One region of the Geobacillus sp. LEMMY01 genome, then DNA from elsewhere that is predicted to be linked to it. Evidence: a T-box and tRNA genes for the amino acid it is inferred to sense, from the RefSeq annotation. Region 1 holds a T-box; the other holds one or more tRNA genes.

What was found. A T-box is a leader RNA that pairs with one kind of tRNA and senses whether it is charged. The one in region 1 lies ahead of ileS (isoleucine--tRNA ligase), so its partner is inferred to be a tRNA-Ile.
Region 2: it encodes a tRNA-Ile, which carries the amino acid that the T-box ahead of ileS (isoleucine--tRNA ligase) is inferred to sense. The anticodon was not compared.

The regions. Positions count from the first base shown of each region.
Region 1 is NZ_MVKA01000002.1:123,353-129,993, reverse strand. It holds gene B1A75_RS02260 (YlmC/YmxH family sporulation protein) at 1-52, shown strand, start outside; gene pgeF (peptidoglycan editing factor PgeF) at 189-1,013, shown strand; gene B1A75_RS02250 (YggS family pyridoxal phosphate-dependent enzyme) at 1,010-1,684, shown strand; gene B1A75_RS02245 (cell division protein SepF) at 1,698-2,126, shown strand; gene B1A75_RS02240 (YggT family protein) at 2,130-2,402, shown strand; gene B1A75_RS02235 (YlmH family RNA-binding protein) at 2,523-3,296, shown strand; gene B1A75_RS02230 (DivIVA domain-containing protein) at 3,374-3,886, shown strand; T-box leader at 3,984-4,204, shown strand; gene ileS (isoleucine--tRNA ligase) at 4,246-6,641, shown strand, end outside.
Region 2 is NZ_MVKA01000037.1:26,829-33,391, reverse strand. It holds tRNA gene B1A75_RS16075 (tRNA-Phe) at 77-152, shown strand; tRNA gene B1A75_RS16070 (tRNA-Thr) at 182-254, shown strand; tRNA gene B1A75_RS16065 (tRNA-Lys) at 711-783, shown strand; tRNA gene B1A75_RS16060 (tRNA-Gly) at 791-865, shown strand; tRNA gene B1A75_RS16055 (tRNA-Leu) at 871-956, shown strand; tRNA gene B1A75_RS16050 (tRNA-Arg) at 962-1,035, shown strand; tRNA gene B1A75_RS16045 (tRNA-Pro) at 1,042-1,115, shown strand; tRNA gene B1A75_RS16040 (tRNA-Ala) at 1,124-1,196, shown strand; tRNA gene B1A75_RS16035 (tRNA-Met) at 1,214-1,290, shown strand; tRNA gene B1A75_RS16030 (tRNA-Ile) at 1,296-1,372, shown strand; tRNA gene B1A75_RS16025 (tRNA-Ser) at 1,392-1,482, shown strand; tRNA gene B1A75_RS16020 (tRNA-Thr) at 1,499-1,571, shown strand; tRNA gene B1A75_RS16015 (tRNA-His) at 1,582-1,654, shown strand; tRNA gene B1A75_RS16010 (tRNA-Gly) at 1,819-1,889, shown strand; tRNA gene B1A75_RS16005 (tRNA-Ile) at 1,896-1,969, shown strand; tRNA gene B1A75_RS16000 (tRNA-Asn) at 2,050-2,124, shown strand; tRNA gene B1A75_RS15995 (tRNA-Ser) at 2,131-2,223, shown strand; tRNA gene B1A75_RS15990 (tRNA-Glu) at 2,228-2,299, shown strand; gene B1A75_RS15985 (B3/B4 domain-containing protein) at 2,600-3,265, opposite strand; gene queG (tRNA epoxyqueuosine(34) reductase QueG) at 3,318-4,460, shown strand; gene B1A75_RS15975 (amidase domain-containing protein) at 4,522-5,385, shown strand; gene trmL (tRNA (uridine(34)/cytosine(34)/5-carboxymethylaminomethyluridine(34)-2'-O)-methyltransferase TrmL) at 5,406-5,879, shown strand; gene B1A75_RS15965 (PrkA family serine protein kinase) at 6,203-6,563, shown strand, end outside.

The DNA.
Region 1 (6,641 bases):
CGTCAAAATCGGAGCCGATGTTATTTTAGTCCGCCTTCATGATACGGATTGAATCCAGAGGATGGCCTAGGGTTGACAGCAATGTTTCGACAAAATCGCAAATAAAGGTTATCATGGACAAACAAACTATGATAAAATAGGAAAAAAAGTGATAAAAAACTACAAAAAGCAGCGTGAGGTTGACGCGAATGCCGGACATTTTTCAACAAGAAGCCCGCGGCTGGCTCCGCTGCGGGGCGCCTCCGTTTGCTGGAGCCGTCGCTGGATTGACGACGAAACATGGCGGGGAGAGCAAAGGGCCGTTCGCCTCGCTGAATATGGGACTGCATGTCGGCGATGATCGCACGGATGTCGTCAACAACCGCCGGCGCTTGGCGGAATGGCTTGCATTCCCGCTTGAGCGATGGGTGGGTTGCGAGCAAGTGCACGGTGCCGACATTCGGAAAGTGACCAAAAACGAACGGGGGAATGGAGCGCAAGACTTCGCCACAGCGGTTCCGGGAGTCGACGGGTTGTATACAGACGAAGCGGAGGTGTTGCTCGCGCTTTGTTTTGCCGATTGTGTGCCCATTTATTTTGTGGCGCCATCTGCTGGGTTAGTCGGCCTTGCTCATGCCGGATGGCGGGGAACGGCCGGCGGCATCGCTGGTCACATGGTGCGGCTTTGGCAAACGCGCGAACACATCGCGCCGAGCGACATCTATGTTGCCATCGGACCTGCCATCGGTCCGTGCTGTTATACGGTTGACGACCGGGTCGTGGACAGTTTGCGCCCGACGCTTCCTCCGGAAAGCCCGTTGCCATGGCGGGAAACGAGCCCAGGGCAATATGCGCTCGACTTAAAGGAAGCCAACCGGCTTCAGTTGCTCGCGGCTGGCGTTCCGAACAGCCATATTTATGTGTCGGAACGCTGTACAAGCTGTGAGGAAGCGTTGTTTTTTTCCCACCGCCGCGACCGCGGAACGACCGGAAGGATGTTGGCGTTCATTGGCCGAAGGGAGGAAACGACATGACGGTGCGCGACAACTTGGCGGCCATTCGCCGAGAAATCGAGGCGGCCTGCGCTCGCGTCGGCCGCGATCCGGCCGGCGTGCGCATCGTGGCGGTCACCAAATATGTGGATGCAAAGCGGGCGCTCGAGGTGCTTGACGCCGGCATTGCCGATCTCGGCGAAAACCGCTCTGACCAATTGATTGAAAAGCATGAACGGATCGGAAATCAAGCGACGTGGCATTTCATTGGGACGCTTCAGTCGCGCAAAGTCAAAGACATTATTGATAAAGTCGATTACATTCATTCGCTCGACCGCTTGTCGCTCGCGAAAGAAATTGAAAAGCGGGCGGCGAGGCCGGCGAAATGTTTTGTGCAGGTGAACGTCTCAGGAGAGGCGACCAAACACGGGCTCGCCCCCGAAGAAACGATTCCGTTTATTGAACAACTTCGCGCCTTTTCGCGCATCGAAGTCGTCGGATTGATGACGATGGCGCCGCACACCGACGACGAAGCGATATTGCGCGCTTGCTTTCGCCAATTGCGGATGCTGAAGGAACGCGTTCAGGCGTTGGGAATGGCCCATGCGCCATGCACCGAACTGTCAATGGGCATGTCAAACGACTACACGATCGCCATCGAGGAAGGAGCGACGTTTGTGCGCATCGGCAGCGCGCTTGTCGGATCATTGTAGGAGGTGAAACCGGATGGGGTTGATGAAAAAATTTCGCGATTATTTTTTAGAAGAAGATTACGAAGACTATGAAGAAGAATATGAAGCGCCGCAGCCGGAAGAGGAGGCGCCGCCGAAGACGGCAGGCAAGGCGAACGTCGTCAGCTTGCAAAGCGTGCAAAAATCGGCGAAAGTCGTGCTTGCTGAGCCGCGGGTGTATGCGGAGGCGCAGGAGATCGCCGACCATTTGAAAAGCCGGCGCGCGGTCATCGTCAACTTGCAGCGCATCCAGCATGAGCAGGCGAAGCGGATCGTCGACTTTTTAAGCGGCACGGTGTACGCCATTGGCGGCGACATTCAGCAAGTCGGCACGAAAATTTTTTTATGCACCCCGGAAAACGTCGACGTCAGCGGCTCGATTTCGCTCGACGGCGAGGATGACAGACCGATGAAGAGGTGGTAGCCGTTGGATTATGTACTCACGTTTTTGACGACATTGATTCAAGTGTACTCGTATGCGCTGATCATTTATATTTTAATGTCGTGGTTTCCCAATGCGCGTGAAACGCGGTTCGGACAAATGCTTGCCGCCATTTGCGAGCCGTATTTGGAGCCGTTTCGGCGCGTCATTCCGCCGCTTGGCGTCATTGACGTCTCCCCGATCGTCGCTTTTATCGTTCTTGAATTTGCGACAAGAGGGCTTCACGCCCTGTTTGACATTCTTGCGTCGCAGTTTTAGCTGCCGTTTTGTGCGCCGGCGGCGTTCGCTATGGTCGGACGGCAAGAAGCCAATGGGCGGAACTCGCAGGGAGGAATCCGTTGTGGGTTCCTTTCTTCCATGAAAGCAAGGTGACGTCAAGTGGAGCTGTATCAGCATTTTCGCAAAGAGGAACATCCGTTCATTGATCAAGTGCTCGAGTGGAAGGAGATGGTGAGCCGTCAGTACGCTCCGAAGCTGACCGATTTTCTTGATCCGCGTGAGCAGCAAATCGTGCAAAGCATCGTCGGCGGCGCGGAAGATGTGCGCGCGTTCTTTTTCGGCGGCGCCCCGTTTGTCGAGCGGAAGCGGGTGTTTCTCGCCCCGCCGTATATCGACCCTGAGGAAGAGGATTATGGCATTGTACTGTTTGCCGTCCGCTATCCGGCGAAATTCGTTTCCCTTGAACATCGCGACGTGTTGGGGGCGCTGATGTCGCTTGGCTTGCGGCGCGGCAAGTTTGGCGATATTCTCGTTCAAGATGAAGAGATTCAATTTTTCGCCGCCGCTGAAGTCGCCGACTACGTCCGCCTGCATGTCGAAATGATCGGCAAAGCTCCGGTTGCGCTTGAGCCGCTTCCGTTGTCGGCTGCCATGCCGCTTGCCGAAACGTGGGAGGAAGGAACGGTCACGGTTTCTTCTCTAAGGCTCGATGCTGTGCTCGCTCAGGCGTTTCGCCTTGCGCGCGAGAAAGCGCGTGCGCTTGTTGAAAGCGGGCTTGTCAAAGTCAACTGGAAGGTGGTGGACAAGCCTGATTTTCTCTGTGGACCGGGTGATGTGCTGTCGGCGCGGGGCTTTGGCCGCTGCAAGCTGTTTTCGGTGGAAGGGCCGACGAAAAAAGAGCGCTGGCTCGTCCGGATCGGCCGACAAAAATAAGCAAATGACGGCAGGAAATCGGCAAACCGTGTCGAATGAAGTGAAGCAAAGGAATGATGGAGACGGAGGTGGCCGTTGTGCCGTTGACGCCATTAGATATTCACAATAAGGAATTCAGCCGCGGCTTTCGCGGGTATGATGAAGACGAAGTAAACGAGTTTCTCGATCAAGTCATTAAAGACTATGAAATGCTCATCCGTGAAAAAAAGCAACTGGAAGAAAAAGTGGCGGAACTGACGGAAAAGCTGAACTACTTTGCGAACATTGAAGAGACGCTCAATAAGTCGATTCTTGTTGCTCAAGAAGCAGCGGAAGAAGTGAAGCGGAATGCGCAAAAAGAGGCGAAGCTGATCATTAAAGAGGCGGAAAAAAACGCCGAGCGCATCATCAGCGATGCATTGGCGAAATCGCGGAAAATCGCCCTCGAGATCGAGGAGCTGAAGCGGCAGTCGAAAGTGTTCCGCGCCCGTTTCCGCATGCTTGTCGAGGCGCAGCTTGATATGATCAACAGCCGCGATTGGGACGAGTTGATGGAGTATGAGACGCCGGATTTGGAAGAAGGGGCGAAAGAACCGCTGTCTCAGCCTTGACGAACCGAAGCCGTTTCGGTTATAATAATTGGCAAAAATCGCCGCACCAGCCGCCGTGGGAGGCGGTTGGCTTTTTTCAGGATGAATAGCGAAATAGCCATCGACGATGAAAGGGACAGTAGCTCTTGTACGACCGGTCGCAGCGAGCCAGGGGCGGTGGAAGCCTGGCATCGGCGCAAGAGTGAACATCACCCTGGAGTTCCATGCCGAACATCAAGTAGGCCATGGCGCGTCATTCCCGTTACGAATGAAAAGTGGGCTGTGCGTCGTTTGCATGGCCAAGAAGGGTGGTACCGCGAGACCGTTCTCGTCCCTTGCCGGGGGAGAACGGTTTTTTATTTGAAGAGGAGGGAGCAAAGATGGATTACAAAGAAACGCTGCTCATGCCGAAGACCGAGTTTCCGATGCGCGGCAATTTGCCGAAGCGGGAGCCGGAAATGCAAAAAAAATGGGAGGAAATGGACATTTACCGGAAAGTGCAGGAGCGGACGAAAGGACGGCCGCTGTTTGTTCTGCATGACGGCCCGCCGTATGCCAACGGCGACATTCATATGGGGCATGCGCTGAACAAAATTTTAAAAGATATCATCGTCCGCTACAAATCAATGAGCGGCTATTGCGCGCCGTACGTGCCGGGCTGGGATACGCACGGCCTGCCGATCGAAACGGCCCTTGCCAAGCAAGGCGTCGACCGCAAATCGATGAGCGTCGCCGAGTTCCGCAAGCTGTGCGAGCAATACGCGTATGAACAAATCGACAACCAACGCCGGCAGTTCAAGCGGCTCGGCGTGCGCGGCGACTGGGACAACCCGTACATTACGCTCAAACCGGAGTACGAAGCCCAGCAAATTAAAGTGTTTGGCGAAATGGCGAAAAAAGGGCTCATCTACAAAGGGTTGAAGCCGGTCTATTGGTCGCCGTCAAGCGAATCGGCGCTCGCCGAAGCGGAAATCGAATATAAAGACAAGCGTTCGCCGTCGATTTATGTCGCCTTCCCGGTGAAAGACGGCAAAGGCGTGCTTGAGGGCGATGAGCGAATCGTCATTTGGACGACGACGCCGTGGACGATTCCGGCGAATTTGGCGATCGCCGTCCATCCGGAGTTGGACTACCATGTCGTGGAAACAAACGGGCAAAAATACGTCGTCGCCGCTGCCCTTGTCGAGTCGGTGGCGAACGAAGTCGGCTGGGACGCATGGTCGATTGTGAAAACGATCAAAGGAACAGCGCTCGAGTATGTGGTGGCGAAACATCCGTTTTATGAGCGCGACTCGCTTGTCGTCTGCGGCGAACACGTCACGACCGATGCCGGCACCGGCTGCGTCCATACGGCGCCGGGCCACGGGGAAGACGACTTTCTCGTCGGGCAAAAATACGGGCTTCCGGTCCTTTGCCCAGTTGATGAACGCGGCTATATGACAAGCGAAGCGCCTGGATTTGAGGGGATGTTTTACGAAGACGCCAACAAGGCGATTACACAGAAGCTTGAGGAAGTGGGCGCCTTGTTGAAACTCGGATTTATCACCCACTCGTATCCGCACGACTGGCGGACAAAGCAGCCGACGATTTTCCGGGCGACGACGCAATGGTTTGCGTCGATCGATAAAATCCGCGGCCAGTTGCTTGATGCCATCAAAGAAACGAAATGGATTCCGGAGTGGGGGGAAATCCGCATCCATAACATGGTGCGCGACCGCGGCGACTGGTGCATTTCCCGACAGCGCGCCTGGGGCGTGCCGATTCCGGTCTTTTACGGCGAAAACGGCGAACCGATCATCACCGATGAGACGATCGAGCATGTGTCAAACTTGTTCCGCCAATACGGGTCGAACGTCTGGTTTGAGCGCGAGGCGAAAGACTTGCTGCCGGAAGGATTCACCCATCCGTCGAGCCCGAACGGCATCTTTACGAAAGAAACGGACATTATGGACGTTTGGTTTGACTCCGGTTCGTCGCACCAAGCCGTGTTGGTCGAACGCGACGATCTCGTGCGTCCGGCTGATTTGTACTTGGAAGGGTCCGACCAATATCGCGGCTGGTTCAACTCATCGCTGTCCACCGCCGTTGCCGTCACCGGCAAAGCGCCGTATAAAGGCGTGTTGAGCCACGGCTTTGTCTTGGACGGCGAAGGGCGGAAAATGAGCAAGTCGCTCGGCAACGTCGTCGTGCCGGCGAAAGTGATGGAACAGTTCGGCGCCGACATTTTGCGCCTTTGGGTCGCTTCGGTCGACTATCAAGCGGACGTGCGCATCTCCGACCATATTTTAAAACAAGTGTCGGAAGTGTACCGGAAAATCCGCAACACGTTCCGGTTTATGCTCGGCAACTTGTTCGATTTTGACCCGAACAAAAACGCCGTGCCGATTGGGGAGCTTGGCGAAGTCGACCGCTATATGTTGGCGAAATTGAACAAGCTTGTCATCAAGGTGAAAAAAGCGTACGACAGCTATGATTTCGCCGCGGTTTACCATGAGATGAACCATTTCTGCACCGTCGAGCTGAGCGCGTTTTACTTGGATATGGCGAAAGACATTTTGTACATCGAAGCGGCTGACTCCCGCGCCCGCCGCGCCGTGCAGACGGTGCTGTATGAAACGGTCGTCGCGTTGGCGAAGCTCATCGCGCCGATTTTGCCGCATACCGCCGATGAAGTGTGGGAGCATATCCCGAATCGAAGAGAAAACGTCGAAAGCGTCCAGCTCACCGATATGCCGGAGCCGATCGCGATCGACGGCGAAGAAGCGCTGCTGGCGAA
Region 2 (6,563 bases), on a different contig from region 1:
GCATCTGGCTTCTTCGAATGGGCTAGTAGAGGAAGGGACACAAAAGTCATCAACGAACAAGGGAAAAATAAGATATGGCTCGGTAGCTCAGTCGGTAGAGCAAAGGACTGAAAATCCTTGTGTCGGCGGTTCGATTCCGTCCCGAGCCACCATTCATTTTATGTGGAAATGTTTAAATTATGCCGGCTTAGCTCAATTGGTAGAGCAACTGACTTGTAATCAGTAGGTTGCGGGTTCAAGTCCTGCAGCCGGCATTCTTATTCCTTAATAACCCCTTAAGTCATTAAGCCGGCAACCGTGAGCCATTAGCTCAGTAACGAGCGCTACATCTTCGAGTTCGCTGCGAGTTGCCTCGACGCACCTAGCTTCTTTGAATAGGCTGGGAGAGGAAGAGGCAGGTAGAGATAGGTAGTACCTAGAGTGTTATCCAAACTATGAGCCATTAGCTCAGTAACGAGCGTTACATCGTCGAATAGGCATCGAGTTGCCCCGACGCATCTGGCTTCCTTGAACAGGCTGGCAGAGGAAGGGGCAGGTAGAGCTAGATAATACTTGGAGTGTTATCCTAACTATGAGCCATTAGTTCAGTTAGGTAGAGCAACGAGCAAAGCATCTTCGGATTTGCTTCGAGTTGTCCCGACGCATTCGGCTTCTTTGAATCAGCTGGTAGAGGAAGGGACATCGTTGTCTCGGAGTGTTATCTAACCCATGAGCCATTAGCTCAGTAGGTAGAGCATCTGACTTTTAATCAGAGGGTCGGAGGTTCGAGTCCTCCATGGCTCATCGTCTTGCGGAAGTAGTTCAGCGGTAGAACACCACCTTGCCAAGGTGGGGGTCGCGGGTTCGAGCCCCGTCTTCCGCTCCACTTCCGCCGGGGTGGCGGAATTGGCAGACGCACAGGACTTAAAATCCTGGGGTAGGTAACTACCGTGCCGGTTCGAGTCCGGCCCTCGGCACTTGTGCGCTCGTAGCTCAATTGGATAGAGCATCTGACTACGGATCAGAAGGTTAGGGGTTCGAATCCTCTCGAGCGCGTTTTATCGGGAAGTAGCTCAGCTTGGTAGAGCACACGGTTCGGGTCCGTGAGGTCGCAGGTTCAAATCCTGTCTTCCCGATTTATCATGGGGCCTTAGCTCAGCTGGGAGAGCGCCTGCTTTGCAAGCAGGAGGTCATCGGTTCGATCCCGATAGGCTCCACCTTTTGACTTAAATTTGGCGGTGTAGCTCAGCTGGCTAGAGCGTACGGTTCATACCCGTGAGGTCGGGGGTTCGATCCCCTCCACCGCCACCATTATCGGACCTTTAGCTCAGCTGGTTAGAGCAGACGGCTCATAACCGTCCGGTCGTAGGTTCGAGTCCTACAAGGTCCACCATTATTATTGTTGCTTTTTTGGAGGAGTACCCAAGTGGTTGAAGGGGTCGGTCTTGAAAACCGAGAGGCGCCGCAAGGCGCGCGGGGGTTCGAATCCCTCCTCCTCCGCCATGCACTTTAAAATCATGCCGGCTTAGCTCAATTGGTAGAGCAACTGACTTGTAATCAGTAGGTTGCGGGTTCAAGTCCTGCAGCCGGCATCAGACCGAGGCGACTATGGCGAAGTGGTTAACGCACCAGATTGTGGCTCTGGCATGCGTGGGTTCGATTCCCACTAGTCGCCCTTTTTTCTATATTTGCGGGTGTAGTTTAGTGGTAAAACCTCAGCCACGAGCATCTGCATCATCGAATCCGCTTCGAGTTGCCCCGACGCATCTGGCTTCTGTGAATCGGCTGGTAGAGGAAGGGGCATGGAAGTAGCGTGGCGGATGTTCAACTAAATGATATGCGGGTGTAGTTTAGTGGTAAAACCTCAGCCTTCCAAGCTGATGTCGTGGGTTCGATTCCCATCACCCGCTTTTTATGGGCCTATAGCTCAGCTGGTTAGAGCGCACGCCTGATAAGCGTGAGGTCGGTGGTTCAAGTCCACTTAGGCCCATTATTTACTATTGCATGTTTTTCAACCATTCGCTATAATATTGGGCGAACAATGATACTCCATATGTTTATGTATATTGTTCCGCAATAGCTCAGCGGTAGAGCAACCGGCTGTTAACCGGTAGGTCGTAGGTTCGAATCCTACTTGCGGAGCCATGTTACGGAGAAGTACCCAAGTGGCTGAAGGGGACGGTTTGCTAAACCGTTAGGTCGCAGTTTTGCGGCGCGCGGGTTCAAATCCCGCCTTCTCCGCCATAATGGCCCGTTGGTCAAGTGGTTAAGACACCGCCCTTTCACGGCGGTAACACGGGTTCGAATCCCGTACGGGTCACTGGTTGCTGGCACCAGAGATTCTGGTGCCCTTTTATACAATTTCTTTTGTCGATTTTTGCGTTTTTTCTTGCGATGCGTGCGGAAGTCTGTTATAATGTCTCTCGTTAGTTTTAAAATTACGTTATGATTGTTGGGGACAACGCAGTGTTTCGTTTCGTTAAAGAACGAGGCATTGCGTTTTTTTATTTATCACCCTAAACCGAGAAGACCCCCACTTCCACGCGTGAGCGTAGGTGGGAGAGTGTTCAAGTAGGGAGGGAGTCCCCCGTTTCCAACGGCAGGAAAGTGGGGGAGAAGATCAAACGAGCAATTGGGCGTCGGCTTCGCCGCCATGAATTTGCACAAACATCGTTTGAATGGCTTGAAGCTGGCGCTTGGCGGTTTCTTCTGGCGTTGATGGGAGAAAGTAAACGATTTGCAAAGCGTTTTTCGTTTCTCTCGTCACGGCGGTCCGCTCCGAATCGACGATCGGACTGCCAAACGGCCCTCGTTCATCTTTGCTGACGAGTTTGTTGGCAAAGTTGACTGTGCGGCCGTTTAGTGCCACGTATTCGTCTTGCTCCGTGCCGATAGTGAGAGTGACTATTCCGTCAATGCGGTCGAAATCATAGATGCCGAGCGGGATTTTGTAGTACAGTGAAAAAAAGTTGTTGACGTCCGCTGCCGAATGGATGGATGGGATGAAATGTTTTTTCTGAATGCGTCGGTATAGACTCTCGCTTGACGGTCGATAGCGGCCTGGGTCTGTGCCGATTTGTTTGAACGCACGACGCCATTCCATTAGTTCGGGAATGTCAGCGATCGCTTTTTCCTGCAGCTCGATGTAAAGAGATTCTTGAAACAGTTCCAATCGGCCTCTCAACATTTGCGGTGAATCGCTGACCTCAATATGATGATAGCGGATGACGCCGAATTTACCAGAAGGAAGGCGTTGCTTTAGTTGTTCTGATATCATGCATTTCATCTTGATCACCTCGGATTTCATTTTACCATATATGACGAAAGGAGGGAAAACGATGGATGTTATGGCATTAAAGCGGGAAGTCATTGAGTACAGTCGGTCAATCGGCATTGATAAAATCGGATTTGCGAGCGCTGATCCGTTTGTTGAATTAAAGGAGCGGCTGCGCCGCCAGCAGGAGCTCGGCTATCAGTCCGGTTTTGAGGAACCAGATATTGAGAAACGGACGAATCCTTCATTGCTTCTTCCGGAAGCAAAATCGATCATTGCCATTGCTCTTGCCTATCCGTCCAAAATAAAAAATGCGCCGCGGGGGACAAAGACGGAACGGCGCGGCGTTTTTTGCCGCGCTTCATGGGGAAAGGACTACCACGATGTGTTGCGGGAACGTTTGCAGCAGCTCGAGGAGTTTTTGCTGGCCAAAGTGCCCCATGCCCGCGTTCGCTCGATGGTGGATACCGGAGAGCTCGCCGACCGGGCGGTGGCGGAACGGGCAGGGATCGGTTGGAGCGGCAAGAACTGCTCTATTATTACACCGGAGTTTGGATCGTATGTGTATTTGGGAGAAATGATTACGAATATTCCATTTCCCCCTGATGAACCGGTTGAAAACCGATGCGGCACGTGCACGAAATGCATTGATGCCTGCCCGACCGGGGCGCTTGTGCAAGCGGGTCAGCTGAACGCGCAGCGGTGCCTTTCGTTTTTAACGCAAACGAAAGGCTTTTTGGCCGACGAGTTTCGGGAGAAAATCGGGAACCGGCTGTACGGCTGCGATACATGCCAGCAAGTCTGCCCAGAAAATAAGGGGAAAGACTTTCATTTGCATCCAGAATTCGAGCCGGATCCGGAAGCGGTAAAGCCGAAGCTCATCCCGCTGCTTCAGATGAGCAACCGTGAATTTAAAGAAACATTTGGGGCCATGGCGGGTTCATGGCGTGGGAAAAAGCCGATTCAGCGCAACGCCATTCTGGCGCTCGCCCATTACAAAGACCAAACCGCGGTGCCGCACTTACTGCGTTTGTTGAAAGAGGATAGCCGTCCCGTCATCCGCGGGACGGCGGCGTGGGCGCTTGGGAAAATCGGGGATCCAAGCGCTAAGCCTTATTTGGAGGCCGCGCGGCAAACGGAGGCGGATGCCGATGTGATCGCTGAGATTGAAAAAGGACTGAAACTGTTGGCTGAGGCAAAGGAATAGGGAAAAAAACGCAGCTTCCCCACATAAGGTAGTAATAAAAACGAAAGTGGTGGAAAGCAGCATGAAAAAACAGTTGCGCGCGTGGTTGGATGAGCGAGCCCGCTCGTTTGTGTCGGAAAGCAATATCCGAAGCGAAGAGGCGGCAAGAAAGCAACGGCTTTGCCAAAAGCGCGGTGCGGAGATCGTCCGTTGCACGATCCGGGGACAAATTGTCGGCAGGCAGACCATCGAGCGGGAAGCGAAAGTTATGTATATTGCCCACCATCAATTTTTAATTAAGCAAAGGGGTTCACTATATATAGAAGAACAGGTTGAGGAGCGATGCGCCTGTTTTGTTCGCGGTGAGCTTGTAGCTGATGAACCGATCAACCGGTTGGGGGGGTATATGGAGGCGCCGCGCGTCGAACGAGAGCAATGGACGGGGGAGCGTCTTTCTTACCAGTATGACCGCGCCCGGGCGGTGCGGTATGCGGAAACGTGGTGGAATCGGCATAACCCGGTGTTTCCGTCGTTTCCGGTGGATTGCACGAATTTTGTCTCTCAATGCTTGTATGCAGGCGGGGCGCCGATGACGGGCTATCCGAACCGGGCGAGGGGATGGTGGTGTCAAAACGGAAGTTGGAGTTACAGCTGGGCTGTGGCCCATGCTTTTCGTTGGTATTTGAGCGGGTCGCGCATCGGCTTGCAGGCGGTGGAAGTGGCGGAGCCGGAGCAATTGATGGCAGGTGATGTCATCTGTTATGATTTTCAAGGGGACGGACGCTTCGACCACTCAACGATTGTGGTGGCGAAAGATCAGAACGGGATGCCGCTTGTGAACGCCCATACGACAAACAGCCGAATGCGCTATTGGTCGTATGAAGATTCAAGCGCCTATACGCCGAACATTCGCTATAAGTTTTTTCACATCATCGATCGCAAATAAACGTTGTTGAGGTGAAGGAAATGCCGCTTCATGTAGTGCTATACCAACCAGAAATTCCAGCCAATACCGGAAATATCGCCCGTACGTGCGCGGCAACCGACACGGCCCTCCATTTGATCCGCCCGCTCGGTTTTTCTACGGATGATAAAATGTTAAAGCGCGCCGGGCTTGATTATTGGCCGTATGTCAATATTTCGTATTATGACTCGCTTGACGAACTATTCGCCCGCTTTCCGGAAGGGGAGTTTTATTTCATTACGAAATTCGGGCGCCGGTATTATGATTCGTTTGATTTCAGCGATACAGAAAAACATATTTTCTTTGTGTTCGGCCGTGAAACAACCGGATTGCCGAAGGAGCTGCTTGAGGCCAATATGGATCGTTGCCTGCGCATCCCGATGAATGACAAAGTGCGCTCGTTAAACTTGTCGAACACGGCGGCCATTTTAGTGTACGAAGCGTTGCGCCAACAACGGTTTTATGGGTTGTCATAAACAAAAAAACGACCTTCGCACTGGAGGTCGTTTTTTTGGTCTTATTGTCTGACGCCTGGTTTGTCTTCATAGCCAGCGGTGAAAATGGCCGTCAAAAACGCAATGATAACCCCTAGCACAAGCAAAGTGCGCATCGTTTGTTCCTCCTTCATATGAAAGTGGCAGGCGTTTCCCCCTTTATTATAGCGAATATGGCCAAGCATGTGAATGACTGCAGCTGGTTGTTAGGAGACAAAATTTTTTTTGCGGCGAATGATACGGGACATCCTCGCATAAATTGTAATAATCTTGCTGTTAGACATCCAAGGGTGAGGAGGTCCTTTATGGATATTTTGCAAAAAATCGCCCGGTATCGGGAAGAAGAAGAAAAGTTGAAATGGGAAGGAACGTTTGCCGAGTATTTAAAGATTTTAAAAGAAAAGCCGTGGGTGGCCCAGTCGGCTCATTCGCGTGTTTATAATATGATCAAAGATGCTGGGGTCGAAGAGGTGAATGGACGGAAACGATATAAATTTTTCAGCCAGCACCTGTTCGGGCTTGAGGAAGCGCTTGAGCGGCTCGTTGAGGAATATTTCCACCCGGCGGCAAAGCGGCTTGATGTGCGGAAACGGATTTTGCTGCTGATGGGGCCAGTTGGCGGCGGGAAGTCGACGCTTGTGACTTTGCTAAAGCGTGGGCTTGAAG